Regions from separate parts of the Prochlorococcus sp. MIT 0604 genome, predicted to be linked through region 2. Evidence: predicted binding sites of a transcription regulator. Region 2 holds the regulator's gene; the other holds the start of a gene.

Region 1 (15,912 bases), 870 kb from region 2:
TATTGTAGATATTGCTGTTGGGGTTCCTGCTTGAAGAATTACTGCTGCTGATTGGTTGAAGGTAAAATTTAAGAAATTGCAAGCTAAAAAAATAAGAAAAGGGAAAATAAATAACTTTAATAAAATTGAGTATTTAATTTCTTCATCTAGATCTAATATCCTTCCATTTTGATTCGCGATTATTCCAAGTCTTGTGCCCACAATTATTATTGCTAAAGCAATAACTATTCTTGCAGGAATCCAAAGGTAATTACCTAATATTTCATCTATTTGGAAAAGATATGCAAAAAGTACGCCAATTATCCCTCTTGATGCAGGACTATTTATCAATGCATTTAAAAATCTCTTCATATTTGGTATGTTCTCGTTGTTGGATTTTTTTTGAAGAAAAAAAGGTCCAAATATCCAAGCGAAAAGTGTTGTTCCTAAATCAAATCCAATAGTAAAGTTGATAGTTGTTGAAGGTAGAAGAGCTATTGCAATGGGTATCCCAAGAAATGATGTATTACCTATTAGACCTGCCAACTGCAAAGAGTAATTTGGAAGCCTCTTTTTAAGTATTGGGATTATGTTTATTAAAGCTATTGAAAATCCAATTATTGAGAATGCTAAAAATGCACTTTTAATTAGGTTTATATCTATACCTTCCTTTAGTAGGAGACCCATGACACTTAATGGAATGCCAAATCTTATTAGAGGTCTTGCAATATATTTTGAAATCTTTGGGTTTTGTTTTCCCAGAAGAAAACCAAAGATTAAAAAGGGGATAATATTTATGAAAAGAGAGTAGATGGTATTAATAAAGTTTTTAATAAAGCAATATTAACTTGCCGTAGTTCAGTCAAAAAGTTTTTATTTCGCATTGAAAATTTATATTATTTTCCATATCGCTTTTTCAGGGATTTGAGGAGATTTATATAAATTCTCTGGCTCTCTTGTTAAAACTCTCCATGAAGGAACTCTACAAGTTACGTAAGCAGGACTTTCTATTAAAACCCCTGGGCTCTCATCAAAAGTACAAGTAAACCCTTCTTTCCAATATCCACCCTTGTTAAGACTACCTTTAAACCAAACCCAGCATTTTGAAGTTTTCAAGATCAGTAAATTTTTAGTCTATCTTAATCAAGATTTAAGTAATAGATCTAAAACTTAAAACTTTTAGAATAAATTTTTACTCAATTTAGTTTTTTGAAAAATATACTTTTGAGATTAATATCAATAAATTTAAGATCAGAGTTATTAAATTTGCAATCAATATTGGTGTAGATGAAATTTTATAACCATAAATAATCCAAGACAAAACTCCGATAATAAACATTATTAATGTTGTCAATGAGACATCTTCTGCCTTTTTTGTTTTTAAAGTTTTTAACAATTGAGGTAAAAATGCCGCTGTTGTTAAAATCGCGGCAAGATATCCAAATATGTCTTCATTCATAAAATGTTTAAAAATTATTCTTTAATTAAATCAGTTAGAAATCCTAAGGGGTTCCTCATGTTTGATGAATATCCAAGCACATCATTAGAAAAAAATTTATAAATTACTTGATTTTTATTATTCAATAAAAAAGAAGCCCCTCTTTGAGGAAGGTATTTTTCGTTAAGAATATAATCACTCCAATTTTTAATTATTTCGTTCATGTTGTTTAATCTAAATGTTGCCAATTCAAATGGTCTCAAATAACCATCTCCGAAAACCTGTCTAAATGAATTACCTGAAAATTTTAAAAATTTAAAGACTTCAATTTTGTCAAATTCTGAATAGATTTGCTTTGCTTTCCGATCTCCGAGATAACCTCTAGTAACTTCTTTGATTGTTTTTAAAGAATTTATTCCAGATAACATCAAAAGCATATTGATCCAACCTCCTAAACCTATATCTAATCCTGTCGAGGCTTGAAGATTATTATGAATTTTGTTATCAGAAACGACTATTAAATTTTCTTTACGAAAGCCAGTAAAGTTACAAAATTTTTCTTTCCCATTTTGGTTCCCAATAGCAATTGCAAAAATATCTAAATTTTTATCTTGATTATTATCAATAAAACTTTTCAAATTTATTGCATATTCAAAGCTATCAAAATCTCCCAATAAACCAAATAAAATAATTAATTTGAATTTTTTCTGCCCATTAAAGTTAAATTCCTCAACAAGATGATTGATATTATTTTGAAATTTGTCAGTCACGATGATTTAAATGTTTTATAAATTATTCTCAAAAAATTTTTCTTACCTTGATTAGTATAAAATTTTACATGAAAAAGTTTTTAAAGAAATTAATTTAACGTTTTTAGATTTTATTATTTTAATGTAAACATTTTGAAGTTATGACTGTAGGAATTTATTACGCAACTACAACTGGAAAAACTGAAGACGTAGCTGATCGTCTTCACAACTTTATCTCTTCAGCAGAGGCACCCAAAGATGTGTCTGATGTGGATGATCTTTCGGAATTTGAAAGTCTTGATGGAATTATCTGTGGGATACCTACTTGGAATACTGGTGCTGATGAAGAAAGATCAGGAACTGCATGGGATTCAATCCTAGAAGACATTGGTGAACTAAGTCTATCAGGAAAAAAAGTTGCTATTTTTGGTTTAGGCGATTCTTCTACGTATACAGAAAACTATTGTGATGCAATGGAAGAACTTCATAGCTACTTCACTAAAGCAGGCGCTGAAATGGTTGGTTATGTAGATAAATCCTCTTACACATTTGATGAGTCTAAAAGTGTTATCGGAGAGAGCTTTTGTGGTTTACCTCTCGATGAGGATAGTGAATCTGATTTGACTGATTCACGTCTTGAGACATGGGCTTCTCAGCTAAAGGGTGAAATCCCTTCATTGGCGTAAGCTTTCAAAGATATTACTTCCCAAGTTTGTAACATTTGTTCTTTCAAAATATGTTTTTTTTACAAAAGTAATTAAATCTGTAAAGATCATGTAAAAAACCATCTGATAAGCAATAAGCTCAACTTGCTGTTTACTTAAATCAAGTGTTACAAACTTACGGAAAATCTGATGTCACCTATGACTGGTACGCAGGGAATTCTGGTGTTGTTGGCCGTTCAGGTAAATTCATAGCAGCTCATGCTGCCCATGCAGGTTTAATGATGTTTTGGGCAGGAGCTTTTGGATTATTCGAATTAGCTCGTTACGACGCTAGTATTCCAATGGGTGCACAGAAAGCAATTGTTTTGCCTCACCTTGCGGGTATTGGAATTGGTGGAATTGAAAATGGTGTTATTACAGAACCATATGGAATTGTTGTAATTTGCACATTACATCTAATTTTTTCAGCGGTGTTAGGTGCTGGAGGATTATTACATTCCAATAAATTTGCAGGCGATCTTGGAGATTATCCAGAGAATAGTAAGCCACAAAAATTTGATTTCGAGTGGGATGATCCAGACAAATTGACATTTATTCTTGGTCACCATCTGATCTTTCTTGGCCTTGGAGCAATAATGTTTGTCGAATGGGCTCGCATTCATGGAATTTATGACCCAGCGATAGGATCTACAAGACAAGTTGTTTACAATTTAGACATCGCGGCTATATGGAATCATCAATTTGATTTTCTAAAAATAGATAGTCTTGAAGATGTTATGGGAGGTCATGCTTTCCTAGCTTTTCTTGAAATAATTGGAGGAGTTTTCCATATTTGTACTAAACAATTTGGAGAATATACAGAATTTAAAGGAAAGGGATTACTTGGCGCTGAGGCTATTCTTTCATACTCAGTAGTTGGTGTTTCTTATATGGCTTTTGTAGCTGCTTTTTGGTGTGCTTCAAATACCACAATATATCCAGTTGATCTTTATGGAGAGCCTTTAAAGCTTCAATTTGAATTCGCACCTTATTTTACTGATACGGTTGATTTAGGTTCAGGAGCATATAGCTCAAGAGCTTGGCTAGCTAATACTCATTTCTATTTGGGATTCTTTTTCTTACAAGGTCATCTTTGGCATGCATTAAGAGCAATGGGATTTGACTTTAAGAAAATTGGTCAAGCATTTGACAATATTGAAAATACAAAAATTACCCAAAACTAGTTTAATCTAATAAAAAAACCTCTCCTTATAATAGGGAGGTTTTTTTTTGTAGACTTATTTAAATTATTTAATAAATTAATGGAGATTCTAAGAGAAATTAATTGTAAAGAGATTTTCAGAAAGGCTTATGAAAATAGGTACACTTGGAATAATGAATTTAATGGTTACAAAGGCAAATGTATTTTTTTTGTTAATAATAATAATATTCATGAAGGCGAATTCTTATTAGGTAAAGACTTTAAACCAAATATTCAAAAAATAGAAGATGAGAAAATTGTTAAAAGTATTGCTTCTCAGTTATTTGAAGTGTGTATACACCGGGTAAAGAGAGAATTTAATTCTATTCATTCAGAAAATAGTTTTAATTTACTCAAAAATTCTGAAAGTGGGATTGAAATGAGTGTTTCAGGTAAGAATCAAGGTGATAAATATAGAGTTAAAAATGACTGCATTAATATGGTCTATAGAAAAATTCATGGAACTATAATTGAAATTTTTGTTGAAGAATTCTTAGATACAGGAATCGGTTCCCTTAGTAAAGAATATTGTAGTCAACAAATTGATCCAGATACACTTAAGGCAAATTCTCAAAAATTGGAATACGAGGATGAATTTACAAATATAGGTAAAGACGATTATTGGATATTAAATTCGAGAAAAATAAAATACCTAAACAAAAAACAAGAAGAAGAGACGCAAAAGTTTGTTTTCGAGGATATATGCTTATTAAATTAGGGTTTTATTCAACCAATCTAAACCCTTTATCAAGTAGTTTTTGATATAGGAGTCTCGCTCTAAAAGCTAGAATTTGCTCTTCATTTTCATTACTAATTACATGAAAATAATTATTATCTAATTTATTTTTGCTAAAGCATACATTTGCCTCTCCTAATCTTAAAGTCCAGTTCTCTTCTTTGGCTAAATGCTGATTAGGTCCTAGATCCCAAGGGCATTTTTCAGGATATTTTTCTCTTTTAGAACCCATATGATTAAATTTAACTACCCAATATTAGTAAAAATTTTAAAGTATGGCTATGAAAAATAGTTGATAAAATTTTCACAGAATTGTTGTTTAGTTCAATGCAATTAAAAATCTATTCCTTAGTTGCGATTAAACAATAAAATGGGTCTTTATTTAAAAAATTAAAAATATTAACTGTTGGTTCAGTAAACTTCTTGATAATTTTTGGCTCATTAAATCCGTTGCAGATTAATACTTTGCGTACATATTGTACCCTCTCTTCTTCAGTAGATGAAGTCCATATTTTAGGAGCTTTATGCCAAAATGCTCTGTTTGAAAAAGCAATAATTATTTTGCCTTGACTATTTAATATTCTTGCAATTTCTTTGGTTAAATTCTCTGGATATTGTAAATATTGCCATGCTGCCACCATCAAGCAATAGTCAATGCTTTCTTTACCTAGCGGAATTTGTTGACTTAAATTAAAATTTTGTATCCAATAAGAATCAAAAATTTTGTTTTTTTCAAGTTCTTGTTTGTTTAAACCATGTCCAATTACTTTTTTATATTTTTTCCCTTTAGGTAAATAACTATCCCAGCTTGACATTAAATCTAGGACAGTTGAACAATTATCAATTTCTCTTTCGTATAGATTTGATAGATTTTGCCTGAAGTTTGCATCTAAGTGATAAACAAATTTTGGATCAGAATAAAATTCTTCATCATTACTCTCATCAATTTTTTTCCTTTGATAATTATTTAAGACTTCCAAAATAATTAATTTAGAATATTTCTAGCAAATCTAATAAATTGAAATTCTAATTGTGTATTAGAGTTATATTTTATTTTAATCAATTAAAAATTCTCAAAAAAACTAGACATCTATTTAAAAAAAGTTAAATTATTAAATAATGATCTAATAATGATGATTGAGTTTAAAAGGAGCAAAAAAAATAGGTCTAAAAATGCTCTTTTCAATCCTTATAAAAACGGAATAAGTTCATACGATATGGCATATCTTTCATCAAAAAGAAATTTAAAAAATAAAACTGTTTTTCTGAAAAATGATGCTAAAGAAGATCACTTTGCTGCCTAGAGATGCCCTATATTAACGTTTCGACTTCAGCAAAGGTAAATGATAAAGAAAAATTTCTCGAAGAAATTTCAATTCTAATTTCATCTTTAACTAACAAATCAAAACGATTTGTTATGGCGAAGATAGATGATAATTGCCAAATGTATTTTAATGATGAGGCACCTTCTTGCTTTTTAGAAATCAAATCAATAGGTTCTATAAATCCTTCAGAAATGGCAAAGCCAATATCAGATTTTGTAAATGAGAAGATGGCGGTCCCAATAGATAGGATTTATATTTCTTTTGAGGATGTGCCAGCTTCGTTGTGGGCTTGGAATGGAAGAACATTCAGTTAAGGATTTTTGGGATACTAAGCTAATGAAAATAAATAAATTAGTCGATTTAAATAATCTTAGAACTGCCCCTCAATTAAGAAATGGTCAAGCAAAAAAACTTTTCGAGGAACTAGAGGTAAATATTTTTAATGCCGATTGGATTACAATAGGAATAATGGCACCTGGCAACAAGAGAGCTATTGAAGCATTAAAATCAATCTCTAAGAAATATTCCTCAATTAAATTTGGAAATCTAGGTTCCCTAAATGCTGAAGGAGGTGTTTTTTTAAAAGCTAATCAAAAAACTGGTAATGTTTTTGTCAGATCCGAGAAAGGTCTTGGAGAAGGAATTTTAATAACATGTCAGTATGACGAAGATGCTAAAGAATCTAATACTTTTGGACCATTGCCATTAGATTTTTTTACATAATTAATTCATCATTTATTTTTTATCAAGGATCTAATTTAATGACAGCTTTTTATCGGATTATATTTTTGAGTACTTGGATTTCAAAATATTTTTTACTTTAAAGCTTTGTTATTATGTCTAATGGCATTGATCTAAATTTTCCCACTATTTTAATTAAATGTTTTTTCAGGATATAATTAAAGATTTAAATAATTTTTGGTCAAAAGAAGGTTGTTTGATTATGCAGCCATATGATACCGAAAAGGGTGCTGGGACAATGAATCCGCATACTTTTTTAAGGGCTATTGGACCTGAGCCTTGGAGTGTCGCATATGCCGAGCCATGTAGAAGACCTACTGATGGGCGATTTGGCGATAATCCAAATAGGGCGCAACATTATTTTCAATATCAAGTGATAATTAAACCTTCCCCGGAAGGAATTCAGGAAAAATATTTGACTTCTCTAGAATCTCTAGGAATTAACTCTAGAAATCATGACATAAGATTTGTGGAAGATAATTGGGAGTCTCCAACACTTGGAGCTTGGGGTGTAGGTTGGGAAGTTTGGTTGGACGGAATGGAAGTCACTCAATTTACTTATTTCCAACAATGCGGGGGGATAGATTGCCATCCAATTCCAATTGAAATCACTTATGGACTAGAGAGGATTGCAATGTTTTTGCAGGATAAAGAAAGTATTTGGGATTTAAATTGGAACAAAGATTTGAAATATAGCGATATTTGGCTTCAATTTGAGAAAAATCAATGCTCTTATAATTTTACAGAATCTAGTCCTGATAATCTAAGGAAATTATTTGATATTTATCAAGCCGAGGCAATCTCTTTAATAGAAAAGAAATTAACTTACCCTGCGCTTGATTTTGTTTTGAAATGTAGTCATACATTTAACCTTCTTGATGCTAGAGGAGTAATTTCAGTTACAGATCGTGCACAATATATTGAAAAGATTCGAAAATTAGCAAGAGAAGTTGCATCGTCATGGGTAGACGACAGAGAATCCCTTAACTTCCCTTTGATAAAGAATTAATACATAAGATATATTCAGAGAATAAAGAAGTTAATGGTATCAAAAGTTACATTGGAATGAAACTTATATGCCTTTCCTTTTCTGTTGCGCTCGATACAGTATAGTTACCCATTTTATTGGGTTTTTAAAGTGTGAGGTACAATGAAACTCTTCCAACAAATGTTGGTAGCAGGAGCAACTTTGAGCTTAATAGCTCCAATGGCTGCTCAAGCTTCCGATATAGTTAATATTGAAGAAATGAATAGCTACACTCGTAGCAAAAAAACTTCTTCAAGACTTGACAGCAATACATTCATTAACGAAGTTAGTGAAGACCTAGCAAAAATAAAAGGTCGTATTGATGGCCTAGAAGCTAAACAAAATAATTTCGAAGCCGGTAGCTTTAATGACACTACTACCCTTGATGGGAAAGTTGTTATGGCGATAGGTGCAGTTGATGGTGGTGACAATCTTGGTTCTAACGGAACTGAAGTGGTTCAAGCAGCTTTTGTTTATCAAATGAACTTGAATACAAGTTTTACTGGTGATGATAATCTCTATGTAAGACTTAAAGCTGGTGATGGTTGGGACGGAGCTTTTGACCAAAAAACATCTACTTACCATATAGAAGCAAAAGAAACTGGTCTTACTGATGGTTCGACCAACTTTAAAGTCGACAAGATGTGGTACACATTCCCCATAGGAGATAAGTTCACTGCCACAGTTGGACCAGCAATTGAAAACTATTACATGCTTGCAGCTACTCCATCGGTTTATAAACCTGGAGCATTAAAAGCTTTCAAACTAGGTGGTAATGGAGCCGCTTTCGGAGCCAGTACTTCTACAGGTGCAGGTCTTAAATATGTTGCGGATAATGGCTTTGCTGTTAGTACAACAGTTAATTCCAAGGACGCAGCGGGGACTAATGGTTTCCTAACTAACGAAGACAATAATAAAATAAACGTCCAGACTGCATACACTAAAGATAATTATCATCTTTCTGCTACTTATTCAAGACAGCAAGGATGGAATGCTTGGTCTTATTACGCAACAAAAGACCTTTATACAGGTGCTGATGCGTTAACAGTTGATTCCGATTCTGTTGCTTTAAGAGCATGGTGGAGACCAGATGAAACAGGAACAGCAACTCCTTCAGTTTCAGTTGGATATGACACCATGAGTTTTTCTGGGCGTTCAGACATAGCTGAAGGTAGTGGTTATTTTGTTGGCTTTAACTGGGCTGATATGTTCCAACCAAGTGATAAAATTGGTATTGCATTTGGACAACCTATGAAAGCAACTAAAGCAGTTGCTGGAGCTACTTTAAGCGAAGTAGATCCATTCTTATGGGAAATATACTACTCATTTAGACCAAATGATTCTATTGAAGTCACACCAGCAATCTTTGGTGGATCTGATGTAGAAGAGACAACCGAAGATGATATCTTTGGTGCAGTACTTTCTACAACCTTCAAATTCTAGATTTAAAATTTGAAACCAAAAAAGGCCTCATATTTGAGGCCCTTTTTTTATTTAAAATTTTTTTTACCAGCAATTTTCACCCTCTCCTATTGGAATGCAAGTACTAGATTTTGCAGCTTCATCAGCTATTTTTTGAGCTTCGGCATCTAATTCGAAATCTGCATCTAAAGGCATATCAGTATTCCATTCTTTTAATCCACCTAAATCATTATCACCTGAATTAACATAATTGGTATTTGCTGTGGAAATGGCTAGTGCGCTTGTGGCTGCAATGAAAATTGAAATCGAACTTTTTTTAGGCATTAGTTTATTCTTTTTTTATATATAATAATCAACTTCAGACTTAGATTCTTTTTGTTGTATAAAATGATTCTTCTTAATCCCCCATAACTCTTAAGAGATTTGAATAAGATTTGAAAATAAGATCAAGTTCGTCCGATCTGCCATGCTTTGCCAGTAAACTTCTTGCACCTGCTTCTAAATCAAATAAATATTCTCTTTCTTCAATACTTTTTATATAACTCTCAATCCATCCAACGCATACTATTCTTTCTCCATTGAGAACTTCTTGAACTGAATGTAAAAATGTGCTTGGGTAAATTAAAATTTCTCCACTATTAAGTTTAAATTTGTTTTCTGAAGTAAGATTTTCAATTAATAGTTCACCCCCCTCGTATAGATTTTTTTTGGTAAGAAAAATTGTGAAAGATAAGTCAGCCCTGCCTGATGACATATATGCATTATCGATATGTCGTCCATACTTCATCCCTTTGGAGGATTTAGTAAACATGATTCCATGAATATTTTTTGGTAAAGTAAAGCTTTTTATTAAATCATTATTTAAAATTTTTTGTTTAATTAACAAGGATAATTTTTTCGAAATATCTGATGTTCTTTTTAATTGCAAATTATTTTTTACGATTGAGGCGTGACTGCCAGCTGTTTTTTTTCCATCTTCCCAACCTTGATTTTCTTGTTCTAATTCTTTTTCTATAAAATTTATTTCTTCAGCATTTAATAACTGATGAGTTAAATAATTCATATGGCATATAAAAAATGATACACTTCAATGTATCGAAGATGGCTTTAAGAGTTTGAACTCTTTTGATGGGTATAAAGTAACCATAGATACTAATTTTAAAAAGTGCAAAATCTCAAAAAACTTTTTTATTCAGCACTAACATGTACATTTTTGCTAAACGTTAATATACCCGCCAATTCAACAGAAAAAGAAGTCAAAGTTTATTCAGGTAGACATTACAACACAGATAGAAGTATTTATAAAAAATTTGCAGAAGAAACAGGAATAAAAGTCAGACTTATTGAGGCAGCAGGAATTTCTTTAATCGAAAGATTGAAACGCGAAGGGGAGAATTCTCAAGCAGATTTAATATTGTTAGTAGATGCTGCAAGAATTACTAACGCAGCCAAAGCTGGGTTACTTCAACCAATAAAATCTTCTAATTTAGAAAATGATGTACCAGTTGGATTAAAAGACCCAAATAAGGAATGGTATGCATTAACAAGAAGAGTAAGAGTTATGATAGCCAATCCAAAAGTAGTAGATTTTAGCAAGATTAATGATTACACTGATTTGGCTGATCCTTCTCTAAAAGGGAAAGTATGTTTGAGAAATAGAAAAAGTCCATATAATCAATCTTTAGTTGCCAATCAAATAATTAACAAAGGCCAATCAGAAACTAAAGCTTGGTTAAGCGGGATGATTTCAAATGTTTCCCAACCATTTTTCCCAGGTGATATTTCAATAATTAGAGCAGTTTCTAAGAAAAAATGCGGGGTAGGAATTGTTAATCATTATTACGTCGCAAGAATGTTAGCAGGTGTTAATGGAAGGAGAGATGCTTTGTATGCAAAAAAAACAAAGGTCCTTACTCCTAATCCTGCACACGTAAATATTAGTGCCGGTGGTGTTGCAAAATATGCAACAAATAAAAATGAAGCTATTCAGCTGCTTGAATTCTTGGCTTCTCCCGAAGGCAGTAAAGGTTTAGCTGCTCCTACTTTTGAACATCCTTTGAAGGAAGTTAATCAGAATGAAATAGTTAAGAACTTTGGAGAGTTTACGCCTGATAGTGTAACCGTCGAAGACCTTGGAGAGCAAAATTCTTTAGCTATTAAATTGATGAAAGATGCAGGTTGGAATTAAAAATTAAGATAATTATGTAGTTCATAATTTTCTCATTATTACGTGCATACTTAATAAACAGGCGGAGAGGTGGCTGAGTGGTCGAAAGCGAACGACTCGAAATCGTTTAATAGGAAACTATTCGTGGGTTCGAATCCCACCCTCTCCGTATTTCTATACAAATAAGATGTAGTCAGAATTGGTCAGAATGTCCAGATTGACTGTTATGACTGAGTTATTTTAGGTATTCTTTAACCCGTTTGACTTTTATAATTTACCACAATGACCACTTATGTCTCTATGTTGTCTCAAGGTTATTTTTTAAAAGTCTCTAGGTTTTTAAGGGACAAATAATTTTAAAGGTTGTTTTCTATTCATCTTCTTCAGGATGATGTGGGTCTGGATGAGGAGGTGTCGCGGCATTGTATTCTTCAGATGTTGATTCTCCTGTCATCAATTTAGTAATCCATCCTCTGTGCCAAACCTCTAGTTCATCCCTTTGCCAAGGTTCTAGATCGGGATACATTTCTTCTAATTCTTCAGAAGTCTTTGGTGGTTGCATTTTTTCTTTAAAAATCTACTTCCATTGGTATTTCTAAAATCGGATTCTTTATGCCATGTTTCTTGGCGGTTTCATGCATAACTTTATAGTCATGTTTACATTCTTCGTAGAATTTCTTTTCTTCTTCTGTAGCGTCTTTATTTAAAGGTTTGCCTGTAGTCGCAAGCATTAATAGCGTTTGGTATCTTTTATTAGTAATCATGATGTTTTACTTTTCTTGGATATGGAATTTCTTTAGATTTATAATCTTTATATTAATTTATTCTGTCAATAACTAAAAAGGTGTTTTGAGAAATATTGGTGGAATTTGAAAATATTGGTGAAATGGGTTCGAATGTAAGATTAAAAATTTTTTATCAAATCATATTTAACAAATCAAAAAAACAATTAGGTTTAACTTTTATAGAATTCCAAACTTCTTGTCTTAAGTAAAGACAATCCCAATTAATATTTTGAGTCTTAGTAGCATCTTTACACCAGGTTTCTAGTCTTTTATATTTCAAAGGATCATTCAATGTTTCTGCTCCTTTGGTTTCAACAATCCAAATACTTTCATCCTTTAATTTAATGAAGAAGTCAGGGTAGTAACTCCCTATCCTTCCATCATGTTTAACGTATTCAATATACTGCTTCATTTGAATGTCATTTTTGAAAAAAGATACTACATCATCAAAACTATCTAGATGCTTAGCAAATTCAATTTCAAATTTACTATCTCCAGCAATAAAATTAAAAATAGATTTTTTAGGAGAATAATAAATCTTTTTTCTTGACGACAAATAGGGTTTTGTATTAGATACAAATGTGGAAAGGTTTGAATCCTTAAAACCTAAATCTTTCAAGGACAAATTATTAATTTCTTTTTTAAAAGTTTCTATTATTTGACTGGTAATAAAGGGTTCCGATAGATTCCTAATTATATTTAAATCATCAATATCAACGTGTTTTCCAAATAAAATATCTGATACAAAAATCTTTAACTTTCCATATATAAAATGATTCACTCCTAATTTTGAAAAACCAAGATCTTTTATAATAACCTCAGTAAAAAATCTCAATACTGTAGTAGAAGTTAAATATTCAAGATTATCAAATTTAATTGACTTTTGTTCAGAGTCTTCGATTATATCTTTAAAAATTATCTCTTTAATTGATTCTTCTTTAGAGTAGTTTCTTAATTTACAAGGTTTAAATTTGAATTCATTAGGATTCAATAATTGTAAGGAAAGAAAATCCCTACCATACCTTTTTGGAATAGAGGGGATTTCAATATCTAATTCATTTATATTCTTTGATCCATTTTCCTCATCTACATTTATAACTACTGGTCCAGAGGATGGATTACTTCCCCCCGTCGGTATTTCCTCTAGTTCAACCCCTTCTTCAGAAATACTTTTTACATAATCAATAAAGTTATCTGTTCCAATAACATCTAATTCTTCGTCTAACTGTTGCCCAAAATACATTCTTCTCAAACCTCTTCCTAAGGTTTGTTCTGGCAATATATGAGAAGCATATGCTCTTAGACCGACAATAGTTGTGACATTCCGTACATCCCAACCCTCCTTGAGCATAAGCACCGAAATAATAACTTTAATTGGACTATCTAAATCATCAACAGTATTAACTAATCTTCTTAATCTCTGTAATTCTTCTTTCCCTTTTGAGGTATTTTCATTTATTTCGCCTGTTGAATCTCTCGCATTATCTTTTGTATGAATTACAAAAATACCGTTTTTTAAGAGTGGGAAAGTAGACTTTAAGTAATTTTCTACGTCATCACAATTTTTTGTATCGTCAACCATTATGAACAAAAGTGCTTTTTTGTTCATTTTTTTATGTTTTTCATATTGTTTCTTCCAAGTCTCATACCCTAGATGAAGATAATCACGATATTTTTCAGAAAAAATTGATGAAGGATATTCTTTTAACTTTTCTCTACTTGGTAAATCAGGAATTACAGGTTTCTTAACAACTTCTTGATAAATTGCTTCTACTAATGGGTAATCAGAAATTGTTTGAGTAAAAATTTCTCCTTTTTTATTTTTTGGGGTTGCTGTCACGTCAATTTGCAAAACAAGTTTTTGCCCTTTTTGTTTTAAAGAGTTATGAATATCCTCTATTGATCTTTTCCAGGCAGTATTTTCGTAAACGTGATGTGCTTCATCATTTAATACGATAAGGTTATCTAGTTTTTTAACTGTTTCTTTTACAGTATTCTTTATCCCACCTTTTTTAATATTAGGTTCAGGTCCTAAGAATTTACTTTTTAAATCATATTCATTGTTTTGTTTATTCCTCTCTGCAAATCTCTGCACGTTAGTTAAAAAAATATTGCCCAGATCAGATATACTTTTGATATCGTCTTGGATATGAACTTTAGGAGAAAAACTCCATGATCTGTTTTCGTACCCGTTGAGAGGAATAATTGGATCATTATTAAATATATTTAATCCTTCTATGTCAGTCCTTAATCTGTCCAACACAATAGTATTAGGTGCCATTACTAAAAAATTTTTGGAAAGGATAGAATCGCTTTCGTATAAAGAATGAAAATATGACCAAGCAATTAATAAAGACAATACTTTTGTTTTGCCACTACCTGTTGCCTGTTTAATAATTAACCTTAACCAATCATCTTGGAGAAAATCCTCTGTGATACCCCAAGAGTCTAGAGTAAGCAAATCTCTATTAGATCTGACCTTCTTGTATTCAAAAAGATAAATAATAGATTCTACTGATTCTCTTTGAGCAAAATAATACTGAAAATCATTCTTATGTTGATAATTAAACCAGAAATTAAGTAAGTATTTTGATGTATCTGAAACGCCATCATATCCAAACTGTCTCCATTCATGCACTTCTTCTCGGATTTTCTCGACAAAGGGTGCATTAAATTGTTGAATTGGTTTTTTAACTAGATCAATATCTGGTTTCCATCTTTCGCTGGGTATATTTATCTCAAACGGAGATTTTGAAAGACCTGGAGGTATTGGCATTAAAGATCAACCTCGATAACTTTCATTGTGTCATTACCAAAAATATCAATAACTTTTACAGCAACTTTTGTACTTTTCTTAAAACATTCTCTTTCGGAAGTTCTTAATTCTAATTGAAAGTCAGTTTGTTTTGTTCTGAAAGATTGCCATTCATTTTCAAAAATATAATTTCCGGTCCATTTGTCTAGAAATTGTTTGTTCTCATCCTCAATTTTTATAATTTCTTTTCTAGATTCAAAATCAAAATCTACTGCCCAATAATCAATCCAATCATGCCATTTTTTAGTTAATAATTTTTCTTTTATAACACCATCTTTATCTCTTTTTTTCTCAATTATTTGACCATTTTCAACAACTACTTTTGTCCTATTGTTCTTAGTATCCTGACTGAATTCAAATGATTCTTCATTATAAAATACCGCAAAATCACTAAGTTCAACAGAAATTTTATTATTAACTACGTTACATTTAAAGTCTATGTATGCAACGTCATGGAAAATAACTTGCCCTTTTTCTACTGCCCTTTTATCAAAAATTTCTATTGGGATTTGTTTATAATTTAATCGTAAACCTTTCTTCTTTGCTTCCTCTTGTATTGTTGGGAATAAACCCATTTCATATTCAAAACCCAATACATCAACAGCAATAATATTATTCTCAATACATTCATTAATTACTTCTTCGATATGATTTCTTGATAGAGGTTGGTTTACAGGACCAAGGGATACGAAACTATCACCTTTTTTAGCATGTAAAGTCTTAAATCCTTCAACTTTATTTGCCTTATATGCTTCAAATATGAGATTTTCAAATTCTTGAAATTTTATATTTCTATTCTTTAGAGATATTTCATCTTTAGCAA
Region 2 (15,912 bases):
ATAATTGTAATGAATATGGATCTTTCAATTCCCCATTGGAGTAATTCATATTTTCGCCAAAGTTTTCTTTGAAAGAAAAATACCTCATGATAAAAAAATCTTGGTGCAATTAGCCATATTGGACCAAAAGTACTGACTATATGATCTGGATCATTTTTGGGGTGATTTACGTGTATATGATGTTGTAAATGAACTCTTGTAAAAACTGGGAAGCTAAACCCTAATAGAATTGCTGAGCCATGCCCCATAGCTTGATTTATCCAAGGAACTGGATGAGCAGCTTTATGACAAGCATCATGAATTACAGTACCTTCAATGTGTAAAGCTAAAAAAGCGGTGGCTATAAGTAAAGGTAAAGGCCAAACACCTCTATACCATTGCCATATACTAAGAAAAGCGAGAAAATAACCGCCAAAAAATAAACCTAATGTTGGATTCCAAAAACTTGGCGGATCTACGTAATTTTTAATCACTTTTTGCCAATTAAATGTTTTTGAGGAATTAGTATGGTTTGTTGTATTTTTACTGGTTAAGTTTGTAATTGTTCCTTATATTCTTTAAATAATATAACTAATATTTTAATATGATTGCATCCTCAAAAATAAAAAATTTCTTTTAAGAGAAATTTAATTTAATTTAATGTGTCAAAATAATCATCTTAAGAAAAAAAATTTTTAAAACAAACCTCTTTCAATTATTATTTTATTTGAGCGGTCGTGGCGGAATTGGTAGACGCGCGAGTTTTAGGTACTCGTATCTTCGGGTGTGGGAGTTCAAGTCTCCCCGACCGCACTTAAGGGAATTCTGATAGATAGTTTGTTTATCTATATCAACTTCTTATAATTTAATTATGTAGTTAATTTGATGAATACTTTTATATTTTATTTGGGAATTTTTTATTTCGTTGTTGGGATCATTTTTTTATTTGTACCGATAATTTATCTTGAGCTAGGCAAGCCAAAAGACTTAATTAAAGCTTTTTTAAATTTGTTAGTAGGTTTGATATTAATAATTAAAAATAAAATAATAGATGAATCATTTTTTGTAATTTTCCTCTTATTAACACTACTAGTTATTTTTTATCTAGTAGAGCTTTTTTTATCTAGATGGTATATATTGACAGAAAACGAAAAGAAAAAATTAACTACCTTTGTTGAATTTAAAAATAAATTTTCGAAAATATTAGAAGCTATTAAGCTGGGATTTGGTCATTTTAAGAAACCTTTAAATTTTTTTAATTTTGGGAGAAATAATAAAAATACAATCCAAAAAAAGTGGGTAAGAAATGATAAAAATGATAATATAAAAGTCTGAAATCTAATTAATTGTTTATTTGAAACACCCCAAAAAAACTACAGGTCAATAAAGAAAGAATATAATGAATTAGATTTATTTAAATAATTCTTTTGATCACAATATTTCTTATGTCGTATGAAATCTCAAAATAGCAAAGAACAAAAATCAGACTTTTCTTATAAAGAAACTTTAAATTTACTTAAAACTGATTTCTCAATGCGTGCTAACTCAGTTGTAAGAGAACCTGAGATTCAGGATTTTTGGTCTAAAAATAATATTGATTTCGAATTAGGTTCAAAGAACTCAGGCAAAACATTTACATTACATGATGGGCCTCCCTATGCAAATGGAGCTCTTCATATGGGTCATGCTCTGAATAAAGTTTTAAAAGACATAATAAATAAGTACAAAACATTGAAAGGATTTAAAGTTCACTATGTTCCTGGCTGGGACTGTCATGGATTACCGATTGAATTGAAAGTACTTCAGAATTTAAAATCTGATGAAAGAAAGAATTTAGACACTCTAAGTCTTAGAAAAAAAGCGACAGATTATGCTCATATACAAATTGATAATCAAATGGAGGGTTTTAAAAGGTGGGGCATATGGGGAGATTGGGATAACCCTTACTTAACTCTTAGGAAAAGTTATGAATCTGCTCAGATTGGAGTATTTGGGAAAATGTTTTTAAATGGTTATATATATAGAGGTCTTAAACCTGTTCATTGGAGTCCAAGTTCGAGGACTGCACTCGCAGAAGCAGAATTAGAATATCCTGACGAACATTATTCAAAAAGTATTTATGTTTCCTTAAAAATCACTAAAGTACCTGAAAAGAACCTATTGAAATTTTGTCAAGAAAATCCCAATATCAAAAAGGATTCTTTTCTCGGCGATTCTTTTATAACGATTTGGACGACAACACCCTGGACTATACCGGCGAATGAAGCAGTCGCAGTAAATCCAAAAATAAACTACGTTTTTGCGATTGATGAAGATAAACGAATATATCTTTATGCAAAAAATTTATTTTCTGAAATTAGCAAGAAATTTAATAAAATTTTCAAGATACTTCTAGAGGTTAAAGGCTCTTCGTTAGAAAATATCGAATATCAACATCCTACTAAAAATAAAAATTGCAGAATCGTGATTGGCGGAGATTACATTACAACAGAATCAGGTACTGGAATTGTTCATACTGCACCCGGTCATGGGATAGATGACTTTAATGTGGGGCAAAAATACGATTTACCTATTACATGTGTTGTTGACGAAAAAGGTAACTTAAATGAATATTCTGGTCAATTTAAAGGATCGAATGTCCTTAAAGATGCAAATGATTTAATTATTGAACATTTAAAGGAAAATAATTTGCTCCTATTACAAGAAAACTATAAGCATAGATATCCTTATGATTGGAGAACTAAAAAACCAACTATTTTTAGAGCAACAGAACAATGGTTTGCTTCTGTTAATGGCTTTAGATCATCTGCATTAAAGGCAATCGAAGATGTTGAATGGATGCCAGCTACTGGTAAGAAAAGAATCTACTCTATGGTTGTTGGTAGAGGGGATTGGTGTATTTCGAGGCAAAGGTCTTGGGGAGTCCCAATCCCAGTTTTCTATAAGAAAACTGGTACTGAAATTCTCCTAAATAGCGAGACAATTAATCATATTCAAGAACTTTTTAGTGAACACGGAGCAGATATTTGGTGGGATTGGGACGTTAAGAATCTATTGCCAAAAAATTATTTAAAAGAAGCTGATCTTTGGAAAAAAGGAACGGATACAATGGATGTTTGGTTTGATTCAGGATCTAGCTGGGCAGCAGTTTGTGAACAGAGAAGTGAATTAAAGTACCCTGCCGATCTTTATTTAGAGGGTTCAGATCAGCATCGAGGTTGGTTCCAGTCGTCTTTGCTTACATCTGTTGCAGTTAACAATAAACCTCCATATAAGAAAGTTTTAACTCATGGTTTTGCACTTGATGAAAACGGAAGAAAAATGAGCAAATCATTAGGCAACGTAGTTGATCCAAATATAATTATTAATGGAGGTAATAATAAAAAAGCTGAACCTGCTTATGGTGCTGATGTTCTAAGGCTATGGGTAAGCTCTGTAGATTATTCAGTAGATGTTCCCATTGGTTCAAATATACTCAAACAACTATCAGACGTCTATAGAAAAGTTCGTAATACTGCAAGATATCTTCTAGGAAATATTCATGATTATGATCCTAATGTTGATGGTTTTGAACTTGATCAGTTGCCGCTCTTAGATCAATGGATGTTAGGTAGATTAGTTGAGGTTACAGATCAAATATCAAATGCTTATGAAAGTTATGAATTCTCAAAATTTTTTCAAATCTTACAAAGTTTTTGCGTTGTAGATCTATCAAATTTCTATTTGGATATTGCGAAGGATAGGTTATATGTAAGTTCCAAATCACAATTTAGGAGAAGATCATGTCAGTTCGTAATGTCAAAAGTTGTTGAAAATTTAGCTGTTCTTATTTCTCCAGTGCTTTGTCATATGGCTGAAGATATTTGGCAAAATATTCCATATCCAACTGAAGAAAAATCAGTTTTTCAAAGAGGATGGCCAATTTTTGCGCAGTCATGGAAAAACGAAAGTCTTAATCAGCACATTGCAAATTTAAGAAATTTGAGAGTGGAGATTAATAAAGCTATAGAAGGATGTAGAAACAAACAAATAATTGGAGCCGCTTTAGAAACAGAAGTTAATTATTTACCTGAAGATAAATTTGTTAAAGATTCTCTAACTTGGCTTAAAAAATTTGGGAATCATGATGTTGATTTATTTAGGGATTGGCTTATAGTTTCAGATTTTCAAGTCGTATCTGATTTGGCAGAGAATTCCTTGATTCTTGAAAATAATGAACTTGGGAAAATTCAAATTCTTAAAGCACATGGTCAAAAATGTGATAGATGTTGGCACTACCAAAAAGAAATTTTTAGTGGAATCCAAAATACAAAATTATGCAAAAGATGTTCGAATATTATTAATCTTCACTTTACTTAAATCCAGTTTTTTTGATTTAAAAAGAAAACTATGTTTTGATTTTCTCTAATGAATTTATCCTTGGTTTCTCTTAAAGGTGCTTTATAAAGTTTAAAATTTGTAAGTTCATATCGAAATTCTATAACTTTCTTTTCTAAATCTATCTCAATTGGATGCGTAGTAGAGCTACTAAAACCTTTGAAAATAAGTATTTCTAATTGTTCTTTGTGACCTCCTTTTAGAATGAAACCTTCTAGTTTAAGTATCCTATTAGGTATGTCGGAACTTATTTTCTCAAGATTTTTTATTAAATCAATTTCTGCCATTTTCGGAGAAAAAAGAGTTTCTTCCATTTTTTGGTAATTTGATTATTGACCATTGAATAAGCCCTAAAGTGTAAATTAGTAATGCAAATAATCCTGTAAATTTTGCTATCGGTTCAGTAAAGTTTGCCCCGAATAAAAAATTAAATAAATTTTTTATAGAAATATATAAATTTGAAGAAGGCTGAAGCCATATTGCACATGCATCCGAATTAATAATAGAAAAACAGTTAAAGCTTTGTATACTCTGAATTAAAAAATTGAGAGATATAAAAGTTACCGCCCATCTCCATATCTTTGTCGTAGTGGTAAGGGAGTAAGAAAAATCATATTCTCTCAATTCATCATTAATATCGTTCCAAAACCAAACTGAGACTGTCATTAATAATGTTGAAATATTTGTTATGACAAGAGCATAGTTGAACTTACCTATTAAAAGCAGAAGGCTTATAAAAAATAAAAGGGATATTTTCCAATAAATTGATAGAAGTTTATTTACTGCTTTATTTCTTTTTTGAATTGACCAGAAGAATAGAGTAACAGGAATTCCAATAAGGAAAATTATTGATAGCTGAAAGGATAGCCAAATAGAAAGTTGATTAAAAACGTTCAAAACTTTTTTTGAAATACATAATAATTAAACATTAAACTGTTACTTTTGGAATTACTATTGTCATAGTTATGAATATTATGCATCCTTATATTATTGCCTAGAAATAAATTAATATTTTATGAGACAGCATGTTAATCCGCTTAGTATTAATTTCAATCAAATTGAGAAAATACCTTCTTTGAGTGAAATGTTTGGTGATCCTAAATTGAATTTTCATTTGGATATAGGTTCTGCTGCTGGTGAGTTTCTATTTGATTTAGCATTAGTTAATACCAGTTGGAATTATTTGGGAATTGAAATCCGAGAGAAATTAGTAAAAAATGCCCAATTAAAAGTTTTGAAAAGGGAAATCAAAAATCTATATTTTTTGTTTGGTAATGCTAATAATATTTTTAATGATGTTCAAAATAAATTTATTTTCAAAAATCTAAAAAGTATTTCTTTTAATTTTCCTGATCCTTGGTTTAAAAAGAGACATTATAAAAGGCGTGTAATTCAGCCAGAATTTATTAATATGCTCTCAAATAAATTGCAAAAAGGGACTCTAATTTTTATAAAAACAGATGTTAAGGATTTATTCGATTATATGGACTGCACTATATTAAGTAATTTTCGTTTTAAAAGAATAGATAAAAAAGATTTTAATTATTCCGAAAGTTTTAATCCCATTAAAGTTAAAACTAATCGGGAAAAGTATGTGATTGTTAATCAACTTGATATTTATGAAATGATCTATATAAAAATTTGATTTGTCGTTAATTTATTATTTTATTAATTTCTAAAGAGAGTTTGTTTGTGATTTCGCTTGATAGAGAATGAACTTTTTTATGATTTTTAGCCTCAACAAGAACTCTTAATACCGGTTCTGTGCCGCTAGGCCTTATATAAACTCTACAATTATCTGAATAAATTGCATGAAATTTTTCTATAGACTGATCAATTAAAAGTTTGTTTTTTGGGTTTAATTTATTAATATTAAAATCTAAATTAATATTAGTTAGTATTTGAGGAAAAGGATCGAAACTACTTTTAAGCCAATCATTTAAATTAATATTTTTCTTTTTACAATATTTAGAAATTTGAAGTGCAGTCAATATCCCATCTCCAGAAAAGTTATTAATTTTTGAAAGTATATGACCTGACTGCTCACCTCCTAGAATAGCTCTTTTTTGTTTAATTGCCTCATGAACATATTTATCTCCTACATCAGTTCTATAAAAGATTCCTCCTATTTTCTTCCAGGCCTTTTCAAAACCTAAGTTTGCCATTTGCGTTGATATTAGCAAATTATTTGTGAGGGTTTTTTGTTCCATAAGTTCTCTACCCCAAAGAAAAAGAATATGATCTCCATCTAACACATTTCCTTTTGAATCTATTCCAATTACTCTATCGGCATCTCCATCGAAGCTAAATCCCATATCTGCAGGACACTCTCTTAATGCTTTTTTTAATGCTTCGAGGTTAGTAGAACCACAATTCATATTAATCTTCAAACCATTTTTAGAGTTATTGATAACTCTTACATCAGCACCAAGAGACTGAAAAATTTTTTCTGCGCAAGTTGTTGCTGATCCATAGCATGTGTCTAAAATAATTCTCAACCCGCTTAAATTTTCTCCATCCATTGTTTGGATTAGGCTTTTAAAATAAATCTCCATAAGATCTTTATTTATTTTTTGGGGGGCCACTTTTCTAGGTACTGATATATATTGTTTTGACTCTTCAATTAATTTTTGAATTTTATTTTCAAAACTTTTATTAATTTTTTGACCATTATGATCAAAAATCTTTATGCCATTATATTCTGGCGGATTATGACTTGCAGATATCATGATTCCACTGCTGAGGTTTTGTTGTTTGATTAAAAAAGGTATAGCTGGGGTTGGACAAATTCCAAGATTGATAAATTTTTTGCCACTTTCACTAATACCTTGTGTTACGGCCTGAAGTAGAATATTTCCACTAATTCTCGTATCTCTTCCAATTAATATTGGATTTTTCTTTTTTAAAGTCGAGCCTAGAGCATAACCTACTTTGTAGGCTAGAGAATAAGTTATCTCTTCATTAAATCTTCCTCTTATTCCATCAGTTCCAAAGATTGATTGCATAATTAAATATAAGGAATCAAAGAAATTTTTGATAACTATTCATTGTTATTTTATCAGTTGATTAAAAGCTTATAGATTTCAATTCTCTTTATTTGTTTAATTTATTTAAGATGCTCTTAGTTACACCATAATAGTGCAATCTGAAAGCCGAGAGCCAATCTTAAAGACAAATTTAAAAACTATACTTATTTTAATTATATCTATTGTTTTTATTTCACTGCTTTTGTTTAGAAGTCTATTTTTTAAATCAACTTATCTTCTAAAGAGTTTTGGCGAATTATCTATTGACCCTGAAATAGCTTTTACAAATAATAAGCCTACATTTCTTGAATTTTATGCAGAGTGGTGTGAAGTTTGCAAAGAAATGGCTCCACAAGTTTCTGCTTTTAAAGATGAATACGAAAAAGATATTAATTTTGTTTTTTTAAATGTTGATAATCAAAAATGGGGAAATTACATCCAAAAGTTTGCTGTAAATGGGATTCCTCAGGTTAATCTTTTTGATAAAAAGGGTAATCTAATATCTACTTTTATTGGTAAACAAGATGAAATAAAAATAAGAGAATCTATTAATAATTTAGAAAAAGAAGAGAAACCCTATGAGGAAATTATTAATGCTGAATTTTCAACAATTCAAGAAAATAAAAATAATAAAGTTAGTCCACGTAGTCATGGATAATTTTTACCACTCTAAAGATTTTGATACAATAGGAAAGCATTGTTTAAAAATAGACTTGCAATTTTTGGCGATAGACTTGTGTTCTTTTTGGGTACCATGAGCTGATCTTAAATGAATGTAATGTATCCAAGACCTGCATGATCCAGACATATAGATTCGTGTTGGAGTTGCTAATGGTAAAACAAATCTTGCACATTCTTTGGCTACCCCTTCAGCAAGTAAATCTTCATATAATTTTGAAGCAGCCTGAAAATGTAAATCAATTTTTTCATTGAATCTTTTTTTTAACTCATCAGGAAGGTCGGGGATTGAATTTTGCCTATTTTTAGAATCTTGACGCCTCAACTCTGGTAAGGGAATATTGCCCAATTGAGAACTATCTGCATATCTCTGTGAAAATTCCTGAAAAGTAAAAGATCTATGTCTTAAAATTTGAGCAGCGATTCCTCTGTTAGTTTCTATTTGTAAGGTCATAAATGACTGTTCAAAAACACTCCAATGTTCATTTTTTATGCAATAACTTAGTAATTTTGAATAATCCTCATTTTCCTGATTTTTTGGATTACTTACTCTTGCAATGTAAGCCATTGTTTTTTCTGCATCGGGAGTTAGCGAAATTAGCTCAACTTTACTCATTTTAGATTTTTGCTAGAGTCACTTTTTCTGGTTGGTTTTGATATTTTCCTTTTCTATCTTCATAGGTTGTAGAACATGGATCACCTTCAAAAAATAGTAGTTGGCAAATACCCTCTTCAGCATAAATTCTGCAATCTGCACCTGAACTATTACTAAATTCTAAGGTTAGATGACCTTCCCACCCTGCTTCGGCGGGTGTTGTATTAACAATTATTCCTAGTCGTGCATAAGTACTTTTGCCTATACAGATTACAGTTATATTTTCTGGTACTTTCATCTTTTCTAAAGCCACTCCTAAACCATAGGAGTGAGCAGGGAGAATAAAGAAGTCTCCATCATTATCATGGTGAAGTTCAGTTTTTTCTAAATTATTAGGATTAAACTTTTTGGGATTCATAACGGTACCAGGGACATGTCTGAAAATTAGGAATTCTTTTGATGAAAGTCTTAAATCATAGCCATAAGATGAGCATCCGTAACTCAAAACTGGCTTTTGTTTATTATCAGGCTCAAGATGCCTCACTAAATTTGACTGAAAGGGCTTTATCATTCCTTCCGAGGCCTGTTGATTTATCCAGAGATCATTTTTTAGCATTGTTTTATGAGCGAAGTTCGGTAATTTGGTTGGCCATTAATAATAGATCTTTAGGAATATCTGTACCAGTAAGAATTACATCTCCTGATATAAATCGGTTTTCAAGTGTTGAAATCAAATCATCTTTATCGATAATTTTCATCTCAATAGCTAAAAAAATTTCATCAAGTATGATTTGGTCGTTCTCGTCAGATTGTAGTTCTTTTTTACAAAAGTTCCATAATTCAACAGTAGATTCATGAATAGATTTTTTTAAATTATTATTATTTTCAATTTCTTCTGAATTATATTGATCAAATGAATGTGATGATCTTATCCAGGTTAAGTTACCGCAAAGCTTTACTGCATTATCAACTCCTTGTTTTACGCCTCCCTTCATAAATTGTATTAAGAGCACTTTTCTACCAAGAGCAGCATTTCTTAGAGAATCTCTAATAATAGATGGGTAGCTTCCTCGATATGAAGAATGATAGATTTGAATTTGCCCGTTTTGTGTAAATCTTTTTACGTTAACTTTGTTAGCAGTATTTATGTTTACAACATCAAGATTATTTCTGGAACAAATATGGGATGAACTATTTACCATTATTAAATTCTTTCTACATGCAGTATAATTAGAATCTACCGACACTGCATATAGTGTAATTTTACTTAAAAAAGTCTTAATCAAGTGGAAACTGGCAGAAAAAGCCTTATTTGTAAATTAATAAGAATTGAAAATTGTTACTGTTGATACAAGATATTTTAGGACGTCTCCTTAAATTTTTTAATAGTTAAGATATTTATGATACCTGCTTCACGAGGATTCAACCGCTTTAGTTCGCAACATTCCGGACAAAGTAAAATTAACTCTATTGGAGAACGTTTTCCAATCAATAGAACTTTAATGGAAGTTATTAAAGGTCTTGATGGTGCAAGCACAGAAATGGTTGAGAGATCTAAAACTATATTTTTCCCTGGGGATCCTGCAGAAAGGGTTTATCTTATAAGAAGAGGAGCAGTAAGATTATCAAGGGTTTATGAGTCAGGTGAAGAAATAACAGTTGCTCTTTTAAGAGAGAATAGTCTCTTTGGTGTTTTATCTCTTCTAACAGGACATAGATCTGATCGTTTTTACCATGCTATAGCATTTACAAGGGTTGAGATGATAACAGCACCTGCCAATTCTGTTTTAAGAGCTATAGAGGAAGATGCATCAGTAGGACTATTACTTTTGCAAGGGCTTTCAAGTAGGATCCTGCAAACTGAAACCATGATAGAAACTCTTACACACAGGGATATGTCTTCTCGTTTAGTAAGTTTCTTAATGGTTCTTTGTAGAGACTTTGGAGTTGCAGGTGAAAAAGGTATCACAATAGATCTAAGGCTTTCACATCAAGCAATTGCTGAAGCTATTGGTTCTACAAGAGTAACCATTACAAGATTATTGGGAGATTTAAAGGATTCAGGGCTTCTTAATATTGAAAGAAAAAAGATCACAGTGTTCGATCCAATTGCTCTTGCAAAAAGATTTAATTGATTCATCATAAATTATGATGTATTGAGGGTATGCAAACGTGTGGCTTGGATTTTAATTGTTTTTTTAATATTCCTGGGAGGATTAATTGCACCATTTGGGGATATTCTTGGAACAAAGATTGGTAAAGCAAGATTTAGTATCTTAAAATTAAGACCGAAAAAAACAGCAACTATAATAACAATAATTACTGGTGGTTTTATTAGTTCAATATCAATAGGATTGTTGATTTTAGTAAGTGAAGAATTCAGACAAAGGCTTTTTGTTGATATTCCTTTTTTGCAAAAAACTTTAGATGAAAGTAAAAAGGCTTTAATCCCTTTACAGGAAGAACGAAAGGAACTTGAAGGTAAAATTATGCAAAAAGAAAAGGAGTTAAATCAATTAAAAAATAATATTAAAGAATTTAGGAGAGGAAATATTGTTATTAAAAGGGGGCAAACTTTATTTATTGCTGAGATCAATTCCAGCTCAAATATAAAACTAGACTTAACAAAAATCTTTAATGAAGCTGATAAATTTGTCAGGAAAATTGTTATCCCAATTAATAAAGAAGCAAAAAATATTCTTTTATGGAGACCTAATGATATTTCAAGAATTGAGAAAATAGCAGCTAGAGGTGGTAATAAGATTTTATTAATCAAATCAGCCACAAATGTTTTAAAAGGGGATAATTATGTTTTTGTATCTCCTGATTTATTAGAGAATAAATTTATAGTCAAAAAAGGGGATGTTATTACAAGTTCAATTCTTAAAGAAACTGATTTAAATCTTAAATCAATAAATACTAAAATTAAAGCATTGCTTAGAGAAACAAGGGATGAAATTAAGTCAAAAGGATCACAAGTTAGTGAAATTAATACAAATGGAAATTTTGTAAAAAAAATTAGAGACTTTCTTCAAGAAAATCAAAATATTAAATTTAAGTTAGAAGTAGTATCTTTAAGAGATAGTAAAACTTTAGAACCCATAGTCGTTGAAATAAATATTTTAAAAATTGCATCTTAAATGCCTAGAGTAATAACTATAGATCCTGGAAAAAGTAAATGCGGCTTAGTCTTAGCTGAAATTAGTGAAAAAAAAGTTTATCAAGCCATCATTGTTAAAAGTGAATTAATTGAGAATTATGTCAGCAATTTAATTGCCGCTGAGGATATATCACAAATTATTATTGGCAATGGTACAACCAGTAAAGCAATCAAAGAAAAGCTGTATTTTTTTAAAAAAGAAATAATAACTTTTGAGGAAAAAAATACTACTTACAGGGCTAAAGCAAGATATTTCGAACTTTTTCCAATTAGTGGTCTGAAGTTTTTAATGCCTCGAGAGGTTTTTATTTTTAATAAAAATCTTGATGCCATATCAGCTTTAATAATTTTAGAAGACTATTGCAAAATGAAGTTTACTTTGAATCAAAATGTAGATTTTAAAACTTGGCTGAAATAGTGAATTTATATTCATTCCCTGCTTCTAATTCATAATCTTTTTTTAATAAAAATCTCAACAAGGCATTCTCAATTAATGCTCTTCCCAAAGGTGGATTTACTGTTAATAAACCTTTATGAAAAGACCATGTAAAAGTCCATTTAAATTGACTAGCTTCCACAACTCCCTGAATTTGCTTTTTTGAGAAGCAATATTCCTTAACACTTAACTTGGCAATCGTTTCAGGTTTTGAACGCATTTCTTAAGGTTGGTCTTTGCCAAAAGAATTTAGTTCATTAATTATATATTCTTCTTTTTTTGTATTTAGTTGTTCGAGGGATTCTATTACTCTCTTGTAAACTTTATCCAATATCAATTTTTCTTCTAGAGAAATATTTCCTAATACATGTGAAATGGTATTGAAATTATTTTTTCCTTCTATTAGAGGAGGTGACCCAATACCAATTCTTATTCTCTTAAAGTTTTGTGTGTGCAATTGTTCAATGATGCTTTTAAGCCCGTTGTGTCCCCCTGAACTTCCTTTTCTTCTAAATCTTATTTTTCCAAGCGGAAGATCTTTATCATCGACTATTATAAAAATCTGATCTAAATTGATTTTGTACCAATCAACTATTGCTCTGACCGCATCACCACTCTTATTCATAAATGTGTTTGGTAAAAATAATCTGAAAGTAGAATCATTGATTTGAAATTCTGAGCAGGAACTTTTGAGCTTATCTTTAAATAAAAAATTTGAATTATATTTTTTTGAGAGATTTTCTAGCAGTGAAAAACCTATATTATGTCTACTTTTTGAGTATTTTTTCCCAGGATTTCCTAACCCAATTAAAAATATTTCTTTCATGGTTTTATTTCTCAATCTTTTTTCATTGAGAATAATTATATATATGCAAACTATAACCCAGTAAATTAAAACAAAAGTTCTAAAAAGAGATTATTTAGTAATTTAAATTATTGGTATAACTTCTTGATAGTTTTTTTGAAATCTAGTTTCCGTTCCAATCTACTGAGAAACCTTGTAATAAAAGTGATTGGTTATAAATTTGTAGAAGAATAACTAAAAAAACTAAAAGAAGTAGGCCAATTACTGTCATGACAGGAACTGCTCCCCAACCAGGTACAACTTTTCCTTGACCTGAATTACCAATTGCTTTTAAAAGGCTTCCTAAGGCTGTTTTTTGACCCATGTTAAAATCACTAAATCGAATATTATTTCGCTATTGTATAAGAACTTATACATAAATTGTTTACAAACTTAGCAAAATTGATGCAAACTTTATCATCTGCACCAGATCCAGCAGTTTCCATAGCTGTAACAATTCTGGCATTACTTCTAGCTTTAACTGGTTTTGGTCTTTGGACTGCCTTTGGACCTAAAGCCGCAAAGCTTACAGATCCATGGGATGATCATGATGATTAATCACTTTTAAAGTATTTCAAAATTTTCCAAAAATACAAAAAGTAAACTTTTGATCATAGTTTAATTATAAATTTAATAAAATATAAATCTGTCAGCTAACCTAACCTCATGCTTGCCTTAAAAATTTCTGTATACACTATTGTTTTTTTCTTCGTAGGAATTTTTCTTTTTGGATTTTTAGCAAGTGATCCAACAAGAACACCAAATAGAAAAGACTTAGAAAGTCCTCAAGATTAATCTATTAAATAAATTTTTCAATTGATTTCAGGTATTTCAAAAAAAGTTATATTTTCTTCTTTTTTATTTATTAATTGTATACAACCATCAATTTCCGCTTATCTTCTAGAAGATAATGGAAACAGTGATAACTCTATATCGCAAATTAATTTTTCAAAAATAACAAACAGGAAAATCCTATCAAACACATCAAGATTATCTTTTAATAATTCTGATCAATTATCAGTTAATAAAACATTTTTAAAGAAAAATTCAAAAACTCTTTTGGCCTACATTAGTGGAAATCAAAATGAGTTAGTAATCCAATCTGATAAACAGTCAGAAATCGATGATGTTATTTATGCGGAAGGCAATGTAGAGGTGAAGTATAAAGGCAAAATCCTTAAAGCTGATAATTTAATATACGATAAGTTCAATAAAAAAATTAGTGCTAAAGGCAATATAGTTTTAATATTAGGTGAACAACTTTTTAAAGTTTCTCAACTAGAGTACAGTTTCATATCCAAAAAAGGATATCTATTAGATGTTAAGGGATCTATAAATACGGATACTTTGATGAATGATTTATCCTCAAATTTCAGCTTATCAGATATAAATAAGCTAGAAAATTTGCTTGAATTAAAAAACAAGGAAGTCGTACATACTCCAAGTAAGCTTGAGAGTTGGTTACTTTTTACAAAGAAAATGACTATAGATGGTAAAAATTGGAAAAGTACGAAGGCAGTGTTGAGTAATGATTTACTTGAATCGAAACAATCTAAGTTAGTAATTAATTTATTAGAAGTTTATCCTAGTAATGAAAAATTAAGATTCAAGTCTGCATTAAATTACATAATATTTGAAGAGAAAATTTCAATACCTTTTTGGTTAGGTGATAGGGCGTTTGATTTGGATAATTCTCAAATTGATAATAGATGGAATATTGGATATGAAAATTTAGATAAGGATGGGTATTTTATTGGTAGGAAATTTAATTCCGTAAAAATTTCTGATGATTTTGTTCTTGATTTAGAGCCTCAATTTTTAATTCAGAGGTTATTCAAAGGGTATTCTAAAAGTTTTGTAAAGAAGGACGAATCAATCACTTCAGATAGGGTTAAGAGAAATTCAATTATTGAGGATTATTTTGCTCTAAATGCCCAGATAAGGGGCACAATAAAAAATTGGGATTTAGAAATAGACAAGAATTTAAATTCTCTTGATTTTAATAAATTTTCAGATGCATTTAGATTTAAAACTGAATTGAGTAAAGAAGTTAATTTATTAGACTCAAAATGGGAAAAAAGTTTTTATGGAATTTATAGAGAGAGGGTCTGGAATGGTTCATTGGGTGAAGCAGAAATTTTCTCAGGTTATGGTTCAAAATTACAAAAAGAAAATACTTGGATTGTTGATGGTATTAAAAAGTCAGAATTTTTATCTTTAGGTTTGGCCAACATAACAGCAGAGGCTTTAAATAATAAAAAATTATTAACTAACTTAAAAGGTAATTTGTTTTATTCTCTTGATCAGAAATTTCCAATTAGCATTGTAGAACCTAAAAAGAAATCTATTGATATTTCATATAAGTACATTCCTGAACCAATCAATAAAGGCTTAAGTCTTAATACAAAATTTGAAGCCTCATATTCTTTCTATGAAAATGGAAATCATCAAGGATATTTAGGGTTAGGATTAGGTCCAGAATTAATATTTGGTAATTTTAAAAATAAAACTTTTGACTATACTCGTATAAGTTTTTTACCTTTTTATAAATTTGATAGTGGCGAAAGTGTTTTTAAGTTTGATCAGAATTATGAGGACTTCACTTTAGATATTTCTCTTGATCAGCAATTATATGGACCAATAATCCTTAAAAGTATCGGGACTTTGAACTTAACAAATAATTCAAATGATTATGGTGAATTTATAGATTCTAAAATTTCTTTAAATTGGAAAAAAAGATCGTATGAAGTTGGTATTTTTTATCAACCTCATAATCAAGGAGGAGGTATTTCTTTTAGTCTTTATGGATTTCAATAG

Evidence for each region. The regulator NtcA, encoded in region 2, controls nitrogen genes in cyanobacteria. The targets are predictions, from matches to a motif close to GTANCNNNNGNTAC.
Region 1: the regulator NtcA is predicted to act here: its motif matches at 10,462-10,475, upstream of EW14_RS06580 (Fe2+-dependent dioxygenase).

The regions. Positions count from the first base shown of each region.
Region 1 covers NZ_CP007753.1:1,164,203-1,180,114, reverse strand. Annotated here, with positions in the region: gene EW14_RS06650 (AEC family transporter) at 1-666, opposite strand, end outside; gene EW14_RS06645 (hypothetical protein) at 871-1,095, opposite strand; gene EW14_RS06640 (SemiSWEET family sugar transporter) at 1,181-1,438, opposite strand; gene EW14_RS06635 (AhpC/TSA family protein) at 1,453-2,187, opposite strand; gene fldA (flavodoxin FldA) at 2,328-2,852, shown strand; gene EW14_RS06625 (chlorophyll a/b binding light-harvesting protein) at 2,996-4,054, shown strand; gene EW14_RS06620 (DUF3386 family protein) at 4,133-4,789, shown strand; gene EW14_RS06615 (hypothetical protein) at 4,794-5,039, opposite strand; gene EW14_RS06610 (methyltransferase domain-containing protein) at 5,149-5,787, opposite strand; gene EW14_RS10105 (hypothetical protein) at 5,938-6,111, shown strand; gene EW14_RS06605 (phenylpyruvate tautomerase MIF-related protein) at 6,114-6,446, shown strand; gene EW14_RS06600 (DUF1824 family protein) at 6,469-6,855, shown strand; gene glyQ (glycine--tRNA ligase subunit alpha) at 7,013-7,882, shown strand; gene EW14_RS06590 (iron uptake porin) at 8,024-9,343, shown strand; gene EW14_RS06585 (hypothetical protein) at 9,407-9,646, opposite strand; gene EW14_RS06580 (Fe2+-dependent dioxygenase) at 9,720-10,385, opposite strand; gene EW14_RS06575 (extracellular solute-binding protein) at 10,488-11,510, shown strand; tRNA gene EW14_RS06570 (tRNA-Ser) at 11,574-11,658, shown strand; gene EW14_RS06565 (hypothetical protein) at 11,860-12,051, opposite strand; gene EW14_RS06560 (hypothetical protein) at 12,059-12,220, opposite strand; gene EW14_RS06555 (DEAD/DEAH box helicase family protein) at 12,408-15,050, opposite strand; gene EW14_RS10630 (site-specific DNA-methyltransferase) at 15,050-15,912, opposite strand, start outside.
Region 2 covers NZ_CP007753.1:255,329-271,240, forward strand. Annotated here, with positions in the region: gene EW14_RS01335 (fatty acid desaturase) at 1-473, opposite strand, end outside; tRNA gene EW14_RS01340 (tRNA-Leu) at 711-792, shown strand; gene EW14_RS01345 (hypothetical protein) at 865-1,314, shown strand; gene ileS (isoleucine--tRNA ligase) at 1,432-4,338, shown strand; gene EW14_RS01355 (hypothetical protein) at 4,335-4,670, opposite strand; gene EW14_RS01360 (DUF3177 family protein) at 4,630-5,253, opposite strand; gene trmB (tRNA (guanosine(46)-N7)-methyltransferase TrmB) at 5,372-6,001, shown strand; gene EW14_RS01370 (phosphoglucosamine mutase) at 6,009-7,361, opposite strand; gene EW14_RS01375 (thioredoxin domain-containing protein) at 7,495-8,040, shown strand; gene thyX (FAD-dependent thymidylate synthase) at 8,044-8,676, opposite strand; gene dcd (dCTP deaminase) at 8,678-9,271, opposite strand; gene EW14_RS01390 (cob(I)yrinic acid a,c-diamide adenosyltransferase) at 9,276-9,857, opposite strand; gene ntcA (global nitrogen regulator NtcA) at 10,056-10,790, shown strand; gene EW14_RS01400 (DUF3084 domain-containing protein) at 10,830-11,795, shown strand; gene EW14_RS01405 (hypothetical protein) at 11,796-12,233, shown strand; gene EW14_RS01410 (DUF3146 family protein) at 12,214-12,471, opposite strand; gene pth (aminoacyl-tRNA hydrolase) at 12,475-13,077, opposite strand; gene psbH (photosystem II reaction center phosphoprotein PsbH) at 13,220-13,420, opposite strand; gene psbN (photosystem II reaction center protein PsbN) at 13,501-13,653, shown strand; gene EW14_RS01430 (photosystem II reaction center protein I) at 13,762-13,890, shown strand; gene EW14_RS01435 (DUF3769 domain-containing protein) at 13,912-15,912, shown strand.